2 regions of the Kineococcus lubricus genome follow, and region 2 is predicted to be linked to the other one. Evidence: riboswitches for the same ligand, from Rfam matches in the RefSeq annotation. Region 2 holds a riboswitch; the other holds the start of a gene.
What was found. A riboswitch is a leader RNA that binds a small molecule or an ion and turns the genes downstream of it on or off. The one in region 2 is predicted to bind glycine.
Positions count from the first base shown of each region.

Region 1: another riboswitch for glycine. It lies ahead of gcvP (aminomethyl-transferring glycine dehydrogenase); the one in region 2 lies ahead of gcvT (glycine cleavage system aminomethyltransferase GcvT).

Region 1 is NZ_JBJLSK010000007.1:121,732-132,070, reverse strand. It holds gene ACRYRX_RS07315 (SDR family NAD(P)-dependent oxidoreductase) at 1-269, opposite strand, end outside; gene ACRYRX_RS07310 (CDP-alcohol phosphatidyltransferase family protein) at 402-1,010, shown strand; gene ACRYRX_RS07305 (DUF881 domain-containing protein) at 1,007-1,879, shown strand; gene ACRYRX_RS07300 (small basic family protein) at 1,891-2,223, shown strand; gene ACRYRX_RS07295 (DUF881 domain-containing protein) at 2,220-2,993, shown strand; gene gcvH (glycine cleavage system protein GcvH) at 3,034-3,417, shown strand; gene ACRYRX_RS07285 (FHA domain-containing protein) at 3,552-4,076, shown strand; gene ftsR (transcriptional regulator FtsR) at 4,118-4,831, shown strand; gene ACRYRX_RS07275 (bifunctional nuclease family protein) at 4,919-5,398, shown strand; gene ACRYRX_RS07270 (MerR family transcriptional regulator) at 5,547-6,146, shown strand; gene ACRYRX_RS07265 (SMI1/KNR4 family protein) at 6,221-6,913, opposite strand; gene ACRYRX_RS07260 (ParA family protein) at 7,055-7,816, opposite strand; glycine riboswitch at 7,867-7,962, shown strand; gene gcvP (aminomethyl-transferring glycine dehydrogenase) at 8,042-10,339, shown strand, end outside.
Region 2 is NZ_JBJLSK010000014.1:45,191-55,529, forward strand. It holds gene ACRYRX_RS12195 (sugar phosphate isomerase/epimerase family protein) at 1-652, opposite strand, end outside; gene ACRYRX_RS12200 (Gfo/Idh/MocA family protein) at 678-1,895, opposite strand; gene ACRYRX_RS12205 (LacI family DNA-binding transcriptional regulator) at 2,028-3,092, shown strand; gene ACRYRX_RS12210 (tautomerase family protein) at 3,107-3,496, shown strand; glycine riboswitch at 3,559-3,650, shown strand; glycine riboswitch at 3,652-3,754, shown strand; gene gcvT (glycine cleavage system aminomethyltransferase GcvT) at 3,794-4,906, shown strand; gene ACRYRX_RS12220 (L-serine ammonia-lyase) at 4,937-6,295, shown strand; gene ACRYRX_RS12225 (LysR family transcriptional regulator) at 6,276-7,202, opposite strand; gene ACRYRX_RS12230 (MFS transporter) at 7,290-8,540, shown strand; gene ACRYRX_RS12235 (sterol carrier family protein) at 8,581-8,952, shown strand; gene ACRYRX_RS12240 (hypothetical protein) at 8,949-9,323, shown strand; gene purF (amidophosphoribosyltransferase) at 9,336-10,339, shown strand, end outside.

The DNA of each region.
Region 1 (10,339 bases), on a different contig from region 2:
TTGACGGCCACCCTCAGCGGGGCCAGCTCACCCGCCGCGGCGACCATCGCGACGTTCGCGTCGTAGTCGGTCACGTCCCCCGCGAACGCGCGCGCGGTGCCACCGGCGGCGGTGATCTCGGCGGCGACCGCCTCGGCGGCGGTGCGCGACAGGTCCGCGACGAGGACGGCGGCGCCGTTGCGGGCCAGTTCGAGGGCGACGGCGCGGCCGATGCCGGAGCCGCCGCCGGTGACGACGGCGGAGCGGTCGGCGAGGTCGTAGGTGGGCACGGTGATCTCCTCTGATCGTGTCTTCGACAGGTGTCGGACTACCGTCCGACTGTACGCCGGGCGGGCGGCCCCCGGAGGGCGGGGACGTAAGCTGCTGGGTCCGGACGGGTGAACGGGTGGGGGGCGGACGGCGTGACGACGGCGGACGGTCAGGTCGTCAGCGACCGGGTCCTCACGCTGCCCAACGCGCTGAGCGCCCTGCGCCTGCTGCTCGTCCCCGTCTTCGCGGTGCTCATCGTCGCCGGCCACGACGGCTGGGCCCTGGTGGTGCTCGCGGTGAGCGGGGCCAGCGACTACCTCGACGGGAACCTCGCGCGGCGCTGGAACCAGGTGACGCGGCTGGGCCAGGTGCTCGACCCGTTCGCCGACCGGCTCTACATCCTCACGACGCTGCTGGGGCTGGCCTACCGCGGGCTCATCCCCTGGTGGCTCGTGGTCGTGCTGGTGGCCCGCGACGCCACGATGCTGGCCACCCTGCCGGTGCTCGCGCGGCTCGGCCACAGCGCGCTGCCCGTGCACCTGCTCGGCAAGGCCGGGACGTTCTGCCTGCTGTACGCCTTCCCGCTGCTGCTGCTCGGGGAGGTCTCCCGCACCCTGTCCCTGGTCGCCGGGGCGCTGGGCTGGGCGTTCGCCCTGTGGGGCACCGGGCTGTACTGGTGGGCCGGGGTCCTCTACCTGCGGCAGGTCGCCCAGCTCCGGCGCGAGCACCAGCAGGAGCAGCAGCGGGAGCGGGACCGGTGAGGTTGCCGAAGCTGCCGAGGCTGCCCGTCCACCCCGACCCGGACCGCGACCCCGCGGCCAGCACCCGGCTGCTGACCGAGGTCATGACGCGGCCGCTGGACCCCGGGTACGCCGCCGCGGCCGAGCGCGGGGCCCGGACGGGGGCCGGCCGCTCCGCCCCGGCGCGGGCCGGGACGGTCCTGGCGCTGCTGGCCGTCGGCGTGCTGTTCGCCGTCGCCGGGGTGCGGGCGGCGGCCGCCGGACCCGCCGACGACCGCGGGCGCGCCGCGCTGGTCGAGCGCATCGAGGACGGCACCGCCCGCGCCGACGCCCTCGGGGCCCGGGCCGCGGACCTGCAGGCGGGCAACGCGGAACTGGCCGCCCGGCTCGGGGGCGCCCCGGCCGCCTCGGCCGACGCCGAGTCCGCCGCGCTGTCGGTCGCCGCCGCCGGGACGCCCGTCACCGGCCCGGGGCTGGAGGTCGTCCTCGACGACGCGCCGGCCACCGCCGAGGGCACGGGCACCTCGGGGCGGGTCGTCGACCGCGACGTGCAGCTCGTCGTCAACGGCCTGTGGGCCGCCGGGGCCGAGGCGGTCGCCGTCAACGGCCAGCGGCTGGGGGCGCTGTCCTCGATCCGGGCCGCCGGGGAGGCCGTGCTCGTCGACTACCGCCCCCTGACGCCGCCGTACACGATCTCCGCCGTCGGTGACCCCGCGGCGATGCAGACGGCGTTCGCGACCTCGGTCGCGGGCCGGTACCTGCAGGTCCTGCGGGACAACTACGGCGTGCGCGCGCGGGTCGGCGCGGCCGACGACCTCACCCTGCCCGCCGCGCGGCTGGACCTGCGCTCGGCCCGCGGCGCGGACGGGTCCGCGGGGCCGGGACAGTAGGGTCTCCCGTCGTGATCGCCGCCCTCGGACTCCTGGTGGGCATCGTCGCCGGGGTGCTGCTGCACCCCGAGGTGCCGGTGTTCCTGCAGCCCTACCTGCCGATCGCGGTGGTGGCCGCGCTCGACGCGGTCTTCGGCGGCCTGCGCGCGGTGCTCGACGGGATCTTCGACGACAAGGTGTTCGTCGTCTCGTTCCTGTCCAACGCCGTCGTCGCGGCCGTCATCGTCTACCTCGGCGACCAGCTCGGCGTCGGGTCGCAGCTGTCGACGGGCGTCGTCGTCGTGCTGGGGGTGCGCATCTTCTCCAACGTCGCCGCGATCCGCCGGCACCTGTTCCGCGCATGAGCGGGCCGACCCCGCCCGCGGGCCGCGGCGGACCGCGGCCCCGGCCGTGGCGCCGGCTGTGGCGGGCCGCGTCCCCGCGGGTGACCCGCGGTCAGGTCCTGGCCGGGGTCCTGTGCGCCGCACTGGGTTTCGGTTTCGCCGTCCAGGTCCGGCAGACGTCGACCTCCGGGCTGGCCGACCTGCGCGAGAGCGACCTGGTGCGCATCCTGGACGACACCACCGAGCGCGGGGACCGGCTGGCCGGGGAGGTGCAGGAGCTCGAGGCCACCCGCCGCGAGCTCACCGAGGGCTCGGACCAGGCCCGGGCCGCCGAGGAGGCCGCGGCCGCGCGGGCCCAGGAGTTCGGCCTGCTGGCCGGGACGCTGCCGGCGCGCGGGCCGGGGATCGTGGCGACCGTCACCGACCCGGCGGGCTCGCTGCGCTCGACGAACTTCATCCAGCTCGTCCAGGAGCTGCGCGACTCGGGGGCCGAGGGCATCCAGGTCGGCCGGACCCGGGTGGTGGCGCAGACGGCGTTCACCGACGCCCCGGCCGGCTCCGGCGGCGTGCTGGTGGACGGGACGCTGGAACGCTCCCCGTACGTCGTCACGGTCATCGGGGACCCGCCCACCCTGGCCACGGCCCTGGACATCCCCGGCGGGGTGCGCGAGACGCTGCGCTCGGCCGGCGCCGACCTCGACGTGCGGCAGGCACCGGGGGAGGACGGCGTGTCGATCACCGCCTTGCACGCCGTCTCGGCGCCTCAGTACGCTCGCCCGGCACCGCCGTGACCCGTCGGCGGGTCCCGTCTGCCGAGGAGCCCCCCGCCCCATGTCGAACGTCCCCGCCGACCTGCGGTACACCAGCGAGCACGAGTGGGTGCGCGTCGAGGCCGACGGCACCGTCCGGGTCGGGATCACCGACTTCGCCCAGGACCAGCTCGGCGACGTGGTCTACGTCTCGCTGCCGGCCGAGGGGGAGACCGTGACCGCGGGCGCGGCGGTCGGGGAGGTCGAGTCGACCAAGAGCGTCAGCGAGATCACCGCGCCGGTCTCGGGCACGGTCTCGGGCCACAACCCCGGGCTGGAGACGCGCCCGGACCTGGTCAACACCGACCCCTACGGCGACGGCTGGATGTTCACCATCACCCCCGAGGACCCTGCGCAGGCCGCGGCGCTGCTGGACGCCGGGGCGTACGCCCAGCACGTCGGCTGACGCCCCGCCCACGACGTCCGGCAGGCGGGCTGACCTGCGCGGTCGGTCCCGGCTACTGTTGTCCACGAAGATCCGAGCGTGACCGCCCGCCTGCAGGGAGTGGTCACGTGCTGTGCCAGCGAGAGGTGGTGTCGATGTCTGCGCCGGGCTCCGGGCCGACTCAAGGGCCGACGGGTGGTCAGGACGAGGGGACGGGCCCGGAGCGTTCCTCCGCCGAGCGCCCCGTCGACTCCACGATGTCCTTCGCGGGACTGGCCGTCCCCGAGGTCCACGAGAGCGCCGACCGGGGGCTGACCCCCGACGACACCGAGGCGATCGACGCCCTGCCCGCGGGGTCGGCGCTGCTGGTGGTGCGCCGCGGGCCCAACGCCGGGTCCCGCTTCCTGCTCGACGCCGAGCGCACCTCGGCGGGGCGTCACCAGACCAGCGACATCTTCCTCGACGACGTCACCGTCTCGCGCCGGCACGCCGAGTTCCTGCGCGCGCCGGACCCCGTGACCGGTCCCGGTTTCCGGGTGCGCGACGTCGGCAGCCTCAACGGCACCTACGTGAACCGCGAGCGCATCGACGACGTGGTCCTGCGCGCCGGTGACGAGGTCCAGATCGGCAAGTACCGGCTGGAGTTCCACCCGAGCCCGCGGGTGCAGGGGGAGGCGTGAGCGCGGCGAGCGCCCGGTCGCTGGACCCCGCCGCGCCGCGGATGACCATCGGGGAGGTCATGGCGATCCTGTCGCCGGAGTTCTCCGACCTGACGATCTCCAAGATCCGCTTCCTGGAGGAGCAGGGCCTGGTCGAGCCCGGGCGGACGGCGGCGGGCTACCGCAAGTTCTCCTCCGACGACGTGGACCGGTTGCGGTACGTCCTGGCCGCCCAGCGCGACCACTACCTGCCGCTGAAGGTCATCCGGGAGAACCTCGAGGCCCTCGACCGCGGCCTGGAGCTGCCCGACCCCTCCGAGTCCGCCCCCCGGGTGCCCGGGCACGCGGTCCCGGTGGGCGTCCCGGGGACGGACCGCTTCGACGGGCACGCGGCGAGCCTGCGGCTGACCCGCGGTGAGCTGCTGCGCGAGTCCGGGGTCGAGGCCGAGCTGCTCGACGCGCTGGAGGGGTACGGCGTGCTGTCGCCGGCCCCGGGCGGCCCCTGGTACGACGGTGAGGCGCTGGAGGTGCTGCGGGCCGCCGCTGCGCTGGCCGCGCACGGCATCGAGGCCCGGCACCTGAGGGTGTTCCGCACGGCCGCCGACCGGGAGGTCGCGCTGGCCGAGCAGGTCGCGGCCCCGCTGCAGCGCTCGGGCCGGGCCGGGTCCGCCGAGCAGGCCGCCCGCGCCGACCAGGTCGCCCGCGAGATCGCCGCGGCGTGCCTGCGGCTGCACACCGCGCTGGTCGCCGGGGCCCTGGGGCGGACCGGCCGGTGAACGCGCCGGGGCCCTGGGGCGGACCGGCCGGTGAACGCGCCGGGGCCCGACCGGCCCACCGGCCCGTTCCGGGGGTACGGTGAACCCGTGCGAGCGCTCGATGTCATCGGCGTCAGGGTCGAGATGCCTTCCAACAACCCGATCGTGCTGCTGCGCGAGCGGGACGGCGACCGTTACCTGCCCATTTGGATCGGCGCGCCCGAGGCCAGCGCGATCGCCTTCGCCCAGCAGGGCGTCGTGCCGCCGCGGCCGCTGACCCACGACCTGCTCAAGGACGTCATCGAGGCCGTCGGCCGGCGTCTGGAGGAGGTCCGCATCGTGGCGGTCAAGGACAACGTCTACTTCGCGGAGCTGGCCTTCGACGGTGGGCTGACCGTCAGCTCCCGCACCTCCGACGCCATCGCGCTGGCGTTGCGCGTCGGGTGCCCGATCGTGAGCGCCGAGGGGGTCCTCGACTCCGGCGGGGTGCCCGTCCCGGACGAGGACGAGGACGAGGTGGAGAAGTTCCGCGAGTTCCTCGACCACATCACCCCGGAGGACTTCGAGTCCGGTTCGGGCGACCGGTAGGGCCTGCGGGCCCGGGAGGTGTCACAGGATGGTCACGAGGAACGCCACGCCGCGCGCCTCGTTGACGCTCCGGGGGTGCTCTTCTACGGTCAGTACAGGGAACGCTCCGGTCGAGACCTCGACGGGTGGCGATGACGAGGAGGCCGGCGTGAGCAGTGGCGACGCAGTCGCAGGGTCGTCGCAGAAGGTGTCCCCCCCTGCGCGTGCCCAGGGCGTGCTGTTCGCGGAGGACCTCCCCGTGCTCGACGACGAGGTCGGCTACCGCGGGCAGACCGCGTGCAAGGCCGCCGGGATCACCTACCGCCAGCTCGACTACTGGGCCCGCACCGACCTGGTCGCCCCCAGCGTCCGCGGGGCCTCGGGGTCGGGTTCGCAACGCCTCTACGGGTTCCGGGACATCCTCGTCCTGAAGGTCGTCAAGCGGCTCCTGGACACCGGGGTGTCGCTGCACCAGATCCGCACCGCGGTCATGCACCTGCGCGAGCGCGGCATCGACGACCTCGCCCAGATCACGCTGATGTCCGACGGCGCCAGCGTCTACGAGTGCACCTCGGCGGACGAGGTGATAGATCTCGTCCAGGGTGGCCAGGGCGTCTTCGGGATCGCCGTCGGCCGCGTGTGGCGCGAGGTCGAGGGCGAGCTGGCGTCGCTGCCCAGCGAGCGTCCGGCCGACCGCGCCCAGGGCGACAGCGCCATGGTGCTGGCCGACGAGCTGTCCCGCCGCCGGGCCGCCCGCGAGGCCGGCTGACCCACCCGTCACGCACGACGACCCCCGCACCGCCGAGCGGTGCGGGGGTCGTCGTGCGTGCGGCCGGTGTCCGGTCAGTCGAGCAGTTCGGCGCGGGGCAGCGCCTGCAGGGCGAACGGGTCGGTGACCCAGTCGTGCGCGTCGGGCAGCCAGATCACCGCGGCCAGCAGCGCGTCGGCCCAGGTGCTGAGCAGCTCGTCCAGCCCCACCCGCCAGGAGTGCTGGTAGCTCTCCTTGTCCTCGGCCAGCACGAGCTGCTCCACCACGGCCCGGCTGGAACCCAGCCGGACGGCGATCAGCTCCTCGTCCCGGGCGAAGACCGGCAGCAGGGCCGGGGGTGCGGCCAGCCCCGGGCCCTGGCCCGTGGCGCGCTGCACGGCCTCGTCCAGACCCAGCGGCACCCAGCCGCCGGGACCGACGGTCGGCGCGCTGGTCCGGAAGGTCGTGCGGACCGGGTCGACCCCGTCGGCCGCGCGCCACCAGGCGCGGGCCCCCCGGGGCAGCAGCAGACCCATCTGGCGTTCCACGGCGTCCAGCCGGGCGTCGTCGACGCCCGGGCGCAGCCGGGTCGCGATGTCGGCGCCGGTGCGCGTCCAGTGCGACCGCAGCCGCTGCACCAGACCGGCGATGCGGTCGGCCTCGGGATCGGCCACCGCGACCCGCACGGGGGCCGGGACCGGTGCGGCGGTCCGGGCGGCCCGCACGACGCGGGCCTGGTCGGCGCGGCCGGTGCGCCCGGCCTCGAGGGGGGTGTTCGACGACGTCACGGAACCTCCTAGGACCCGCAGCGGAGCGGGGAGAGCGGGGCAGTACCCACGGGGACGATCCCGGGCACACGCCGTTCCTGGACGGTAGACGCTCGGCGATCATCCCGCACCTCGGACGGCGGCCGAACCCCGCCGGTTCCCTCAGCCGCGCAGCAGGACCCGGTCCAGGACGTCGTCGAACTGCCCGGCGAGCGTCTTGGCGGTGCGGGCCCGCAGCGAGTGCAGCGGCACGCCGGCCCCCTGCGACTGCGGCACGCAGACGCGGTCCGGCAGCGGCTCCAGGACGAGGTCGCCGAACAGCGACCGCAGCTCCTCGTACCGGAACCGCTGCTCGCCCGAGCGCTGGGTGAACCGGTTGACGAGGACCCCCACCAGGCGCGGGCCCGAGCGCAGCGCGCGGATCTCGCGCAGGGTGCGGTCGACGGCGGCCACCGAGAACCGGCTGGCGTCGGAGACGACGAGGACGGCGTCGGCGGCCTGCCACGCCGAGCGGGTCAGGCCCCCCAGCGACGGCGGCGTGTCGATCAGCGCGACCTCGTGGTCGTCGAGCTTCTTCAGCGCCCGGCGCAACGCCTTCAGCCCCTCCTCGTCGGCCTCGGGGGTGTCCAGCCGGGCCGAGGACGCCGACCCCGTCAGCACGTCCAGCAGGCCGGGGTGGTCGTCGACCCACCCGCTGGGGGCCACGGCCTCCTCGGCCACGCGGCGCTTGGGGGCCTGGAGCACCGCGGCGACGTCGTGCCGGCGCTGGGCGGTCACGTCGAGGCCGGACGTGGCGTCGGCCTGGGGGTCGAGGTCGACGACGAGGGTGCTGGTGCCGCGGTGGAGGGCTGCGGACGCGAGCCCGAGGACGACGGAGGTCTTGCCCACCCCACCTTTGGCGCTGCTGACGGCGAGGCTGATCACGGCGGGCAGGATACCGGCGCGCCGGACCCCCTAGACTCCACGCAGGCCGTTCACCTCGTGTGGGAGAGACCTCGATCCGTGCGGACCGGGGCGCCGAAGGGGCAACATCCCCGGAACCTCTCAGGCGGAAGGACCACGCGGGGCAAGGCCGCTCTGGAGCCGGTCCCTCGCGGGCCGGTGACAGACGGGGAGGTCCACCCGGTTCCCGCGATCCCCCGGAGCGTCATGACCTCGCTGTCCGTCCCCCCCGCGCCCGCCGTCCCGGCCGCCGAGCGCACCGCCGCACCCGGCGCCCTGCCGTTCAGCGCCCGGCACATCGGCCCCGACGCCGGCGCCGTCGCCCGCATGCTGGAGGTCGTCGGGCTCACCGGCCTGGACGACCTCGTCGACCGGGCCGTCCCGGCCGGCATCCGCGACGGCGCCCTCGACCTGCCCGCGGCCCTCGACGAGACGTCGGTGACGGCCGCGCTGCGGGCGCTGGCCGCGAAGAACCGCGTCGTGCCGTCGATGATCGGCCTGGGCTACCACGGCACCCGCACCCCGGCCGTGGTGCGCCGCAACGTCCTGGAGGACCCCGCCTGGTACACGGCCTACACGCCGTACCAGCCGGAGATCTCCCAGGGCCGCCTCGAGGCGCTGCTGAACTTCCAGACCGCCGTCACCGACCTCACCGGCCTGGACGTCGCCAACGCCTCGCTGCTCGACGAGGGCACCGCCGCGGCCGAGGCCATGACGCTGGCCCGCCGCACCTCCAAGGCCCCCGCCGGGGCCGCGTTCGCCGTCGACGCCGACGTCCTGCCCCAGACCCTGGCCGTCCTGCGCACCCGCGCCGTCCCGCTGGGCCTGCGCCTGGAGGTCGTCGACCTCGACGCCCCCGACCCCCTCGCCGGGATCGGCGACGTCTTCGGGCTGCTCGTGCAGTACCCCGGCACCTCCGGCCGCGTCCGCGACCTCACCGGCGTCGTCGCCGACGCCCACGCCCGCGGGGCGGTCGCCGTGGCCGCCGCCGACCTGCTGGCCCTGACGCTGCTCGTGGCGCCGGGGGAGTTCGGCGTCGACGTCGCCGTGGGCTCCAGCCAGCGCTTCGGCGTCCCGATGGGCGCCGGCGGCCCGCACGCCGCGTACATGGCCGTCCGCAAGGGGCTGGAGCGGTCGCTGCCGGGCCGGCTCGTGGGGGTCTCCGTCGACGCCGACGGCAACCCGGCCTACCGGCTGGCGCTGCAGACCCGCGAGCAGCACATCCGCCGCGACAAGGCGACGTCGAACATCTGCACCGCCCAGGTCCTGCTGGCCGTCATGGCCGGCTGCTACGCCGTCTGGCACGGGCCGGACGGCCTGCGCGCCATCGGGACGCAGGTGGCCCGCCGGGCCGCGGGGCTGGCCGGTGCGCTGCGCGCCGGGGGCGTCGAGGTCGTCCACGACGAGTTCTTCGACACGGTCCTGGCCCGCGTCCCCGGCCGGGCCCGCGAGGTCGTCGCCGCCGCGCTGGCGGCGGGCGTGAACCTGCGCCCGGTCGACGCCGACCACGTCGGGCTCACCGTCGACGAGACCACCTCCGACGCGCACGTCGCCGCCGCGCTCGCCGGGTTCGGGGTCCAGGCCCCCGCGGCGGACGCCGACCCCGCGCTGCCCGCCGCGCTGCGCCGGACGTCGGGGTTCTGCACCCACCCGGTGTTCTCCCGGCACCGCTCCGAGACGGCGATGCTGCGCTACCTGGCCCGGCTCTCCGACGCCGACTACGCCCTGGACCGCGGGATGATCCCGCTGGGCTCGTGCACCATGAAGCTCAACGCGACGACCGAGCTGGAGCCCATCTCCTGGCCCGAGTTCGCCGACCTGCACCCCTACGCCCCGGCCGACCAGCTCGCCGGGACCGCCGAGCTCGTGGCCGACCTCGAACGCTGGCTGGCCGAGGTCACCGGGTACGACGCGGTCTCCCTGCAGCCCAACGCCGGGTCCCAGGGCGAGTTCGCCGGGCTGCTGGCCATCCGGGCGTACCACCTGGCCCAGGGGCAGGGTGAGCGGACGACCTGCCTCATCCCCAGCTCCGCGCACGGCACCAACGCCGCCAGCGCCGTCATGGCCGGGCTGAAGGTGGTCGTCGTCGCGTGCGACGAGGCCGGGAACGTCGACCTCGACGACCTGCGCGCGAAGGTGGGCGAGCACGCCGACGACCTCGCCGCGCTCATGGTGACCTACCCCTCGACCCACGGGGTGTACGAGGAGTCGATCCGCGAGGTCTGCGCCCTCGTGCACGACGCCGGGGGCCAGGTGTACGTCGACGGGGCGAACCTCAACGCCCTGGTCGGGCTCGCGCGGCCGGGCCGGTTCGGCGCCGACGTCTCGCACCTGAACCTGCACAAGACGTTCTGCATCCCGCACGGCGGCGGCGGCCCGGGCGTGGGGCCCGTCGCGGTCCGCTCCCACCTCGCCCCGTTCCTGCCCTCGACCGCCCCCGACGCCGGCGGCGTCGGGATGGTGTCGGCGGCCCCGTTCGGCTCGGCCGGGATCCTGCCGATCCCG
Region 2 (10,339 bases):
GGCCGAGGTCGCGGACGACGGCGACGGGGTCCATCTGCTGCCAGAACAGGTGCGAGGCGTCGAGTTCCACCCCGACGTGGGTGGCGCCGGTGCGCTCGACGAGCTCGCGCAGGTTCGCGGGGTTGAAGGCGACGTTCTGCGGGTGCAGTTCGAGGGCCACCTTCACGTCGAGCTCGCGGCCGAGGGCGTCGATCTCCTTCCAGAACGGGACGGCGACGGACCACTGGTACTCGATGATGTCCAGGTCGCGGGAGTTCCAGGCGTTGACGACCCAGGTGGGGTGGACCGCGGACGCGTCGGCGCCCGGCAGGCCGGACATCGTCACGACGCGGTTCTGGCCCAGCCGGTGGGCCAGCCGCACCGAGCGGCGGACGTCCTCGGCGTGCTTGTCGCCGATGGTCTTGTTGGGGTGCAGCGGGTTGCCGTTGCAGTTCAGGCCGGCGATCGACACGCCGGTGCCCTCGAAGACGCCGAGGAAGTCGTCGCGGGCGGTGTCGCTGACGAGGATGTCGTCGAAGGTGGGGACGTGCACGGCCGGGAGGAACCCGCCGGTGTTGATCTCGATGCCGGTCAGGCCGAGGCCGGCGATGACCTCCAGGGCCTCGGGCAGGGAGCGGTCGTGCAGGATCGCGTTGTAGACGCCGAGCTTCATGGGGTTCTCCGGGGGTTCGGTGCGGTCAGTCGACGGGGATGGTCTCACCTGCGGCGGCCGCGGCGCGGGTGACCGCGTCGAGCACGCGCAGGTTGTGCAGGCCGTGGGCCATCGGCGGCACCACCGGCAGGTCGCCGATCGGGGTTCCGGCGCCCCCGGCGATCTCGTTCAGGAACGCCCGGCACTGGAACGTGAAGAAGTCGTTCTGGCTGTGCCCGACGCTGGGGAAGTCCATGGGGAGGCCACCGGCGACGTAGGGGTGGGCGGGGCCCACGAGCACCTGGCGGTACCCGTTGACCACCCCGGGGGCGGTGCTGTCGGCGATGGTGAACTCGCCGGTGCGGTTGAGGTCGAAGGCACCGGCGCCGTTCTCGGCGAAGATCTCGAACCCGAGGCCGTTGGGCTGGCCGTGGGCGATGCGCGAGACGGAGAACGTGCCGGTCGCGCCGTTCGCGAAGGTCGCGGTGAAGGTGGCGAGGTCCTCGTTCTCGACGTCCTCGAACTCCGTCCCGACCTCGGACATCGCGTGCCCGACGACGACGCCGACGGGCTTGGGGCGGCGCGCGGTCACCTGGGAGAACACGGCGCCGCGGACCGACCGCACCGGGCCGCAGAAGAACTCGCCGAGGTCGACGACGTGGCTGCCGATGTCGGCCAGCGCGCCGGAGCCGGGGCCGCCCTTGTAGCGCCAGCTGATCGGCGCGCCCGGGTTGGCGGCGTAGTCGCACCAGTAGTGCCCGTTGAAGTGCCGGACCTCGCCGAGGTGGCCGTTGCGGACCTGCTCGCGCAGGGCGTTGATCGCGGGGGAGCGGCGGAAGGTGAAGCCGACCGCGGCGACGAGGTCGGGGCGGGCGGCGGCCGCGGCGACCATGGCCTCGGCGTCGGCGACGGAGGGGGCCAGCGGCTTCTCGCACAGGACGTGCTTGCCGGCGGCGAGCAGCCCCTCGACGATCTCGCGGTGCAGGTGGTTGGCGACGACGACGCTGACGGCGTCGACGTCGTCGGCCTCGGCGACGGCCTGCCAGCTCGTCTCGGCGCGCTCGTAGCCGTAGCGGGTGGCGGCGGCCTCGGCGAAGGGGGCGTGCGCGTCGGCGACGGCCACGAGGCGGACGGGGGGCAGCCCCTCCCCGTAGGCCCCGCCGGTGAGGGTGGTGGCGGTGCGGTAGCCGGCGATGTGGGCGCGACCGGCCATGCCGGCGCCGATGACGGCGACGCCGAGGGGGCGCGTGCGGGTGGCAGACATCCTCGTGGGCCTCTCAGGACTGGGTGGGGGGTGCACCGACGGTGGTGCGGACCGGTTTTCAAACCGGTTTGAACAGCCACGAGTAGAATCGGTTCGAACCACCGTCGATGTCAAGCTGTCCCAGGAGGTCCGGTGCCCGGTCCGGTCGGTCGCCCCACGATCAAGGACGTCGCCGCGCTGGCGGGCGTCTCCAAGGGGATGGTCTCCCTGGCGCTGCGGGGTGCGGCGGGACCGAGCGCGCAGACCGCGGCGCGCGTGCTGCGGGCCGCCGAGGAGCTCGGCTACCGCGCGGACCGGGCCGCGAGCTCGCTGGCGCTGCGCCGCACGCGACTGCTGGGGGTCGCCATGAGCGTCCGCAACGCCTACCACGCCGAGCTCGTCGAGGAGCTGGTGTCGGCGGCCGAGGAAGCCGGGTACGAGGTGGTCCTGGCCCCGGTCGGCCGCACCCGCGGGGAGCGGGTCGCCGTCGAGACGCTGCTGGACTCCCGGTGCGAGGCGCTGCTGCTGCTCGGGCCGGAGTCCAGCCCCCTGGAGCTCGCCCGGCTCGACGCCCGGGCCCCCGTCGTGGTCCTGGGCCGCCGGGCGCGGGCCGGGGCGGCGCCGGGCCGGGGGCCCGACGTCGTGCGCGCCTCGGACGAGGTGGGGATGCGGCTGGTGGTCGAGCACCTCGCCGCGCTGGGCCACCGCGACCTGCTGCACGTCGGCGGGGGAGCCGGGGACATCGCCGCGGACCGCCGCGCGGGCGTCGAGGCGGCCGCCGCGGCGCTGGGGCTGCGGACCCGTGCGGTCGAGGCGGGGTTCGACGAGGAGTCGGGGGTGGCCGCGGCCCGCCGCGCCCTGCGGGAGGGGTGGGCGCCGACGGCCGTGGTGGCGGTCAACGACCGGGTCGCGGTCGGGTTCCTGGACGTGCTCAACCGCGAGGGCGTGGCCGTCCCGGGCGACGTGTCGCTGACCGGGTACGACGACAGCCCGCTCGCCCAGCTCGGGCACGTGCGGCTGACGTCGGTGAGCCAGGACCCGGCCGAGCAGGCGCGCTGCGCGGTGCGGCTGGCGGTGGGCCGGCTCGACGGTGCCGGGGGCGAGGAGGGCGCCGACGAGGGCCCGGTGGACGTGGTGCTCGAACCGCGGCTGGTCGTGCGCGGTACGACCGGGGTTCCCGGCGGCGGACTAACATGTCAGAATGACAGGACAAACTAGTCCTGGAGGTTCCCGTGCCCCTGCTCCGCTTCGACCTCGTCGCCGGCCGCACCCAGGCCGAGCTCACCACCCTGCTCGACGCCGCCCACGCCGCCGTCGTGGAAGCCTTCGAGGTCCCCGACGGCGACCGCTACCAGGTCGTGCACCAGCACCCCGCGGGCGAGATGGTCGTCCACGACACCGGCCTGGGCATCGACCGCACCCGGGACGTCGTCGTCCTGCAGATGACCAGCCGCAAGCGCACCCAGCAGCAGAAGGAGGACTTCTACCGGCTGCTGACGCGCAACCTCGAGAAGGAGGCCGGCATCGCCCCCAGCGACGTCGTCGTCTCCGTCGTCGAGAACGCCGACGCCGACTGGTCCTTCGGGCACGGGCGCGCGCAGTTCCTCACCGGCGAGCTGTAGCCGCTCCGGTGGCCGTGTGCGAGGCTGTCCGGCGAAGCACGGACAACTGAACACACGGCCGCTGCGCCCCGGCGGGAGAGCGCCACCGCCCGCGGTGGACACCGAAGGAGCAACCACCCCGGAACCTCTCAGGTCCACGTACCGCCACGGGCAGGCCGCTCTGGAAAGCAGGACCCCTCCGGGTCCTCACCGACGGGGAAAGCCCGTGCGCGGCGCCGCGCACCGGGTGAAGCTCTCAGGTCCCGCGACAGAGGGGGTCCACCCGGCCGCACCCGCGGCCGCGACGAGAGGAGCCCCTTGACCACCGCCGCCGCCGCCCCCACCGCCAGCCCGCTCGCCGCCCGGCACGCGGCCCTCGGCGCCTCCTTCACCGACTTCGCCGGCTGGTCCATGCCGCTGCGCTACACCTCCGAGCTCGCCGAGCACCGCGCCGTGCGCGAGACCGCCGGCCTGTTCGACCTCTCCCACATGGGCGAGATCCGCGTCAGCGGCCCCGGCGCCGCCGCCGCCCTCGACGCCGCCCTCGTCGGCCGCCCCTCCGCGATGCCGATCGGCCGCGCCGCGTACGGCCTCGTCGTCGACGCCGACGGCGGCATCGTCGACGACCTCGTGACCTACCGCCTCGACGAGCAGGAGTTCCTCGTCGTCGCCAACGCCGCGAACGTCGAACCCGTCGTCGTCGCCCTCGCCGACCGGGCCCGCCCCCACGACGCGCACGTCGCCGACGAGACCGCCCGCTGGGCCCTGCTCGCCGTCCAGGGCCCCGCCTCCGCCGCCGCCCTCGCACCCCTGGTGGCCGCCGACCTCGGCGCGCTCGGCTACTACCGCTGCACGCCCACCACCCTGAGCGGCGCCGACGTCCTGCTCGCCCGCACCGGCTACACCGGGGAGGACGGGTTCGAGGTCCTCGTGCCCGTCGCCGACGCCGAGCGCGCCTGGGACCTCCTGCTGGCCGCGACCCGCGAGCACGGCGGCGTGCCCGCCGGGCTGGCCTGCCGCGACACGCTGCGCCTGGAGGCCGGGATGCCGCTGTACGGGCACGAGCTGCGCCGCGACGTCAGCCCCTACGCCGCCGGCCTCGGGCGGATCGTCCACCTCGACAAGGACCCCGGCACCGTCGGGCTGGAGGCGCTGCGCCGGCTCGCCGCCGAAGAACCCCCGCGCGTCCTCGTCGGGCTCGCCGGCACCGGCCGGCGCGCCCCCCGCGCCGGGTACGCCGTCGTCTCTGGCGGCGCCGTCGTCGGGGAGGTCACCAGCGGGGCGCTGTCCCCGACGCTGGGCCACCCCGTCGCCCTGGCCCACGTCGACCGCGCCCACGCCGCGCCGGGCACCGCCCTGGGCGTCGACGTCCGCGGGACCGAGCTGCCCGTGCAGGTCGTCCCGCTGCCCTTCTACCGCCGGGAGCGCTGAGGCGTGGCCGGGCCCCTGTCCGTCTTCGACATGTTCTCGATCGGCATCGGCCCCTCGAGCTCGCACACCGTCGGCCCCATGCGGGCCGCGCTCGCGTTCGCCGAGGGCCTCGACCTCGACCGGGTGCACTCGGTCACCGTCGACCTGCACGGCTCCCTGGGCGCCACCGGCCGCGGCCACGGCAGCGACCGCGCCGTCGTCCTGGGGCTGCTCGGCGAACGCCCCGAGGACGTCGACCCCGACGCCGTCGAGGGCCACCTCGACGAGATCCGCCGCACCGGGGAACTGCACCTGCTGGGCCGGCGCGCCGTCCGCTTCGACCTCGACGCCGACGTCCGGCTCGTCGCCCGCTCGCTGCCGGCCCACCCCAACGGCATGGTGTTCACCGCCCGCGACGCCCACGGCGCCGTCGTCGCCGAACGGACGTCCTACTCCGTCGGCGGCGGGTTCGTGAAGGACCACCCGCTGGAACCCGACGCGCCCGTCGCCGGCCCCGGCCCCGGCCTGCCGTGGGGTTTCCGCACCGGCGCCGAGCTCCTGGAGCACTGCCGCGCCACCGGCCTGGGCGTCGCGGACCTGGTGCGGCGCAACGAGGAGAGCATCCGGCCCGCCGCCGACGTCGACGCCGGGCTGCTGCGCGTCTTCGCCGCGATGCGGGCCTGCGTCGACCACGGCCTGGTCACCGACGGGGTGCTGCCCGGCGGGCTCGGCGTCCGCCGCCGCGCGCCGGGGCTGCACCGGCAACTGCTCGCCGAGGAGGGCCGCTCCGGCTCCGACGTCCTGCACGCCATGGACTGGGTGAGCCTGTTCGCGCTCGCCGTCAACGAGGAGAACGCCGCCGGCGGGCGGGTCGTGACCGCCCCCACCAACGGGGCCGCCGGGATCGTCCCGGCCGTCCTGCACTTCTACCGCCGCTTCGTGCCCGGCGCCGACGACGCCGGGACCGTCCGGTTCCTGCTGGCCGCCGGCGGCGTCGGCATCGTCCTGAAGGAGACCGGTTCCATCTCCGGGGCCGAGGTCGGCTGCCAGGGCGAGGTCGGGTCCGCGAGCGCGATGGCCGCCGCCGGGCTCACCGAGGTCCTCGGCGGGACCCCCGAGCAGGTGGAGAACGCCGCCGAGATCGCCGTCGAGCACCACCTCGGGCTGACGTGCGACCCCGTCGGCGGGCTCGTGCAGATCCCCTGCATCGAGCGCAACGCCGTCGGCGCCACCACCGCCATCCACGCCGCCCGCACCGCGATGCGCGGCGACGGCCGCCACGTCGTCAGCCTCGACACCGCCATCGCCACGATGCGGCAGACCGGCGCGCACATGCGCTCGGAGTACAAGGAGACGTCGCTGGGCGGCCTCGCGCTGACCGTGGTGGGGGTCAACGTCCCCGAGTGCTGACCCGGGCGCGGCGCACGTCGTCGTCGACGGCGGCCAGGAACGCCGTGACGGCCTTGCGGGCCGGGCGGTCCGCGGTCGGGCGGACGGTCGCCAGCGACAGCGACCACGCCAGGTCCCCGGCGCCGCCGGGCCGCACCGGCTGCTCGTGGACCCCGGCGGGGACCGGCACCGTGCCGGGGACGAACGCGACGCCCAGCCCCGCGGCGACGTAGGCGGGGAACGAGGAGACGTCCGGGACCTCCAGGACGACCGCGCGCCGGACCCCGGCCCGGTCGAACAGCGCGTCCACCTGCAGCCGGTTGCCGAACCCCGGCGGCCCGTCGATCCACCGCTCCCCGGCCACGTCGCCCAGGTCGACGGGGGAGGGCGAGGCCAGCGGGTGACCGCGCGGCAGCAGCAGCCGGAAGCTGGTGCGCACCAGCGGCCGCAGCTCCACCCGCCCCGGGGGGCGGAACGGCCAGGACAGGAACGCGACGTCGAGCTCGCCCTCGCCCAGCGCCCGCAGCAGCCCCCGCGAGCCGTCCGCCACGACGCGCATCGACACCGAGACCCGCGGGTGCGCGGCGGTGAACCGGTGCAGCAGGCGGGGCAGGTCCACCGGCTGCATCGTCGTCACGACGCCGACGGCCAGCGGGCCGGAGGGCCCGTCCCCGGCCTCGCGGACGACGGCGCGGGCCTCGGTGACCCCCGCCAGCAACCGCCGCGCCCGCGGCAGCAGGGCCCGCCCGGCGTCGGTGGGCACGGCCCGGCGGGACGTGCGGGTGAACAGCACGACGCCCAGGTCCTCCTCCAGCGCGCGCACCACCGTGCTCACCGCCGACTGCGCCGCCCCCAGCCTCCGGGCCGCGGCGCTGATCGTGCCGGTCTCCACCACGGCCAGGAACACCTCGAGCTGACGCAGCTCCACACCCTCTCCCATCGCTCGCAGCGATGGATCCTCCCATCGCCCAGCGCTGGGACGGAAGGACGGGAACAGCGGCCGGTTGCAGCCGCCATGACCTCGCCCCGCCGGCACCGCCTCGGCTTCCTGCTCGTCGCGACCGCCTTCGCCACCGCGATGGCCTTCGCCACCGTGCCCACGCCCCTGTGGGCCCTGTACCGGCTCCGCGACGGGCTGCCCACAGTGGTGGTCACCGTCGCCTTCGCCGTCTACGCCGCCGGCGTGGCGATCACCCTGTTCACCGTCGGGCACCTGTCCGACCACCTCGGCCGCCGCCGCGTCCTCGTCCCCGCCCTGGCCCTCGAAGCCGTCGCGGCCCTGGCCCTGACCCTCACCCCGGACGTCGTCGTGCTCGTCGCCGCCCGGCTGCTCACCGGCCTGGCCGTGGGGGCCGTCACCCCCACCGCGACGGCCTGGCTGGCCGAGCTGCACGGGCGCACCGCCTCCCGCCGCCCCGGCACCGCCGCCGTCGTGGCGACCGCCGCCAACCTCGGCGGCCTCGGCCTCGGCTCCCTCGTCGCCGGGTTCCTCGTCGGGCACCTCGGCGACCCGCTGCGCGTCCCGCACCTGGTCTTCCTCGCCCTGCTCGCCGTCCTGACCGCCGCCGTCGCCCTCGTCCCCGAGACCGTCCCCGCCGCCGTGCGGGCCGAGCGCCGCCCCTACCGCGTCCAGCGCCTCGTGGTCCCCGCCGCGGCCCGCGGCCGCTACCTGGCCGCGGCGCTCGCCTCCTTCGGGCTCTTCGCCGTCATGGGGCTGTTCAGCTCGCTGGCCCCCGCGGTCCTGACCTCCCTGGGTCACCCCGGGGCCGTGGCCGCCGGCGCGACAGCCTTCTCCGTGTTCGCCGCCGCGGCCCTTAGCCAGGTCCTGCTCGTGCGGCTGCACCCGCACCACCAGGTGCGCCTCGGGCTCGTCCTGACCGCCGCCGGGGTCCTGGTCCTGGGCTCGGGCGTCCTGGCCGGGGCCGTCGCCCTGTTCACCGGCGGCGGGGTCCTCGCCGGCGCCGGGGTCGGCGTCCTGCTCAAGGGGTCGCTGGCGACGGCGACGGCGCTGGCCCCCGCCGCCGCGCGCGGCGAGGCGGCCGCGGGCGTCTTCCTGGCCGGGTACCTGGGCATGGCCGTGCCCGCCCTCGCGGTGGGGTTCAGCTCCTCGGCGGGGGTCGCCCTGGACGTCTCGGTGCCGGTCCTGGCCGCCGCCGTGCTGCTCGTCCTGGCCGCCGTGGCCCTGGCCCTGCGCGGGAACCCCGGACCCGCCGCGGCGCCGCCGGCCCCGGCGCCCGCCGACGCCGGGCACCGGGTGCGAGCATGAGGCGGTGCCCGCCCGTCGCCGAACCGACCCGGGCGAGGGGATGACCGCCCTCCGCCTCGCCGTCCAGACCCTCGACGAGGGCGGCGCCCCCGCCCGCGCGGTGCTCGCCACCGCCGTCCGGTACACGCTGGAGGAGCTGGCGGCCCGCCACCCCGGCGGCAGCGTGGAGGTCCGCGTGCCGCCCTTCGCCGCCGTGCAGGTCCTCCAGGGCCCGCGGCACACCCGCGGCACCCCGCCGGCCGTCGTGGAGATGGACGCACCCACCTGGCTGGCGCTGGCCACCGGGTCGCTGACCTTCGAGCAGGCCCGCGGGGACGGGCGGGTCCGGGCCAGCGGCCAGCGCGCCGACCTGGGCGGGCTGCTGCCGCTGGTGGCGCCGCCGGACGCCGGAGCACGTACCGTTCTCCCGTGAGCGAGCAGTCCCAGCCCCCGCCGGCGCAGCCCCCCGTCGAGGAGGGCGCGGCCCCCGAGGCCGAGCGCGAGGCCGAGCGCGACGGCGAGCGCGAGGGCACCGCGTTCGTGCAGGTCACCCGGCGCCGGGCCCCCCGCTTCCGCGCCTTCGCCGCCACCGGCCTGGTGCTGGCCTTCGTCGTCGCCGCGGTCGTCGCGTTCACCACCCCGCCCTCGGCGGGGTACTCCCAGCAGGCGCTGTTCGGCTACCTGTTCTGCTCCCTCGGGCTCGTGCTCGTCCTGCTCGGGGCGCTCGTCGCGGTGCTCGTGGACCGGCGCACCGGGACCCGCCCCGAACCGCGCCGACGGCGCGGGAAGCGCCGCGGGGTGTGACACACTCGAGTCGTGGCCCGCGGTGACGGACGTCTGAACCACGACCTGCTCCCCGGCGAGAAGGGCCCCCAGGACGCTTGCGGCGTCTTCGGGGTCTGGGCGCCGGGTGAGGAAGTCTCCAAGCTCACCTTCTACGGCCTCTACGCCCTGCAGCACCGGGGCCAGGAGGCAGCCGGCATCGCCGTCAGCAACGGCGAGCAGATCCTCGTCTTCAAGGACACCGGGCTGGTGTCCCAGGTCTTCGACGAGTCCGCCCTGGAGTCCCTGCAGGGGCACATCGCGGTCGGGCACGCCCGCTACTCCACGACCGGCGGCGGGGGGTGGCAGAACGCCCAGCCGACCCTGGGCGACACCGCCGGCGGGACCGTCGCGCTGGCCCACAACGGGAACCTGACGAACCAGTTCGCGCTGCGCGACATGCTCGCCGAGCGCTACCCCGAGGAGGCGCCGCAGCTGCCGCTGCGCGGGCGCCCCTCGCCCAGCGAGATCGCCCGCGGGAACACCACGGACACCGCGATCCTCACGGCCCTGTTCCGCGGCGACCCCGACCACACCCTCGAGGCCACCGCCGCCGAGGTCCTGCCGCACGTGCAGGGCGCGTTCTCCCTCGTCTTCATGGACGAGCACACCCTCTACGCCGCCCGCGACCCGCAGGGCATCCGCCCGCTCGTGCTCGGCCGCCTCGAGCGCGGCTGGGTGGTGGCCTCCGAGACCCCCGCGCTGGACATCTGCGGCGCCAGCTTCGTGCGCGAGATCGAGCCCGGTGAGCTCATCGCGATCGACGCGGACGGCTTGCGCAGCAAGCGTTTCGCCGAGGCGAAGCCCAAGGGCTGCGTCTTCGAGTACGTCTACCTCGCCCGGCCCGACACCTCGATCAACGGCAAGGTCGTGCAGGAGTCGCGCGTCGAGATGGGCCGGGTGCTGGCCCGCGAGCACCCCGTCGAGGCCGACCTCGTCATCCCCACCCCCGAGTCCGGGACCCCCGCGGCCATCGGCTACGCCGAGGAGTCCGGCAT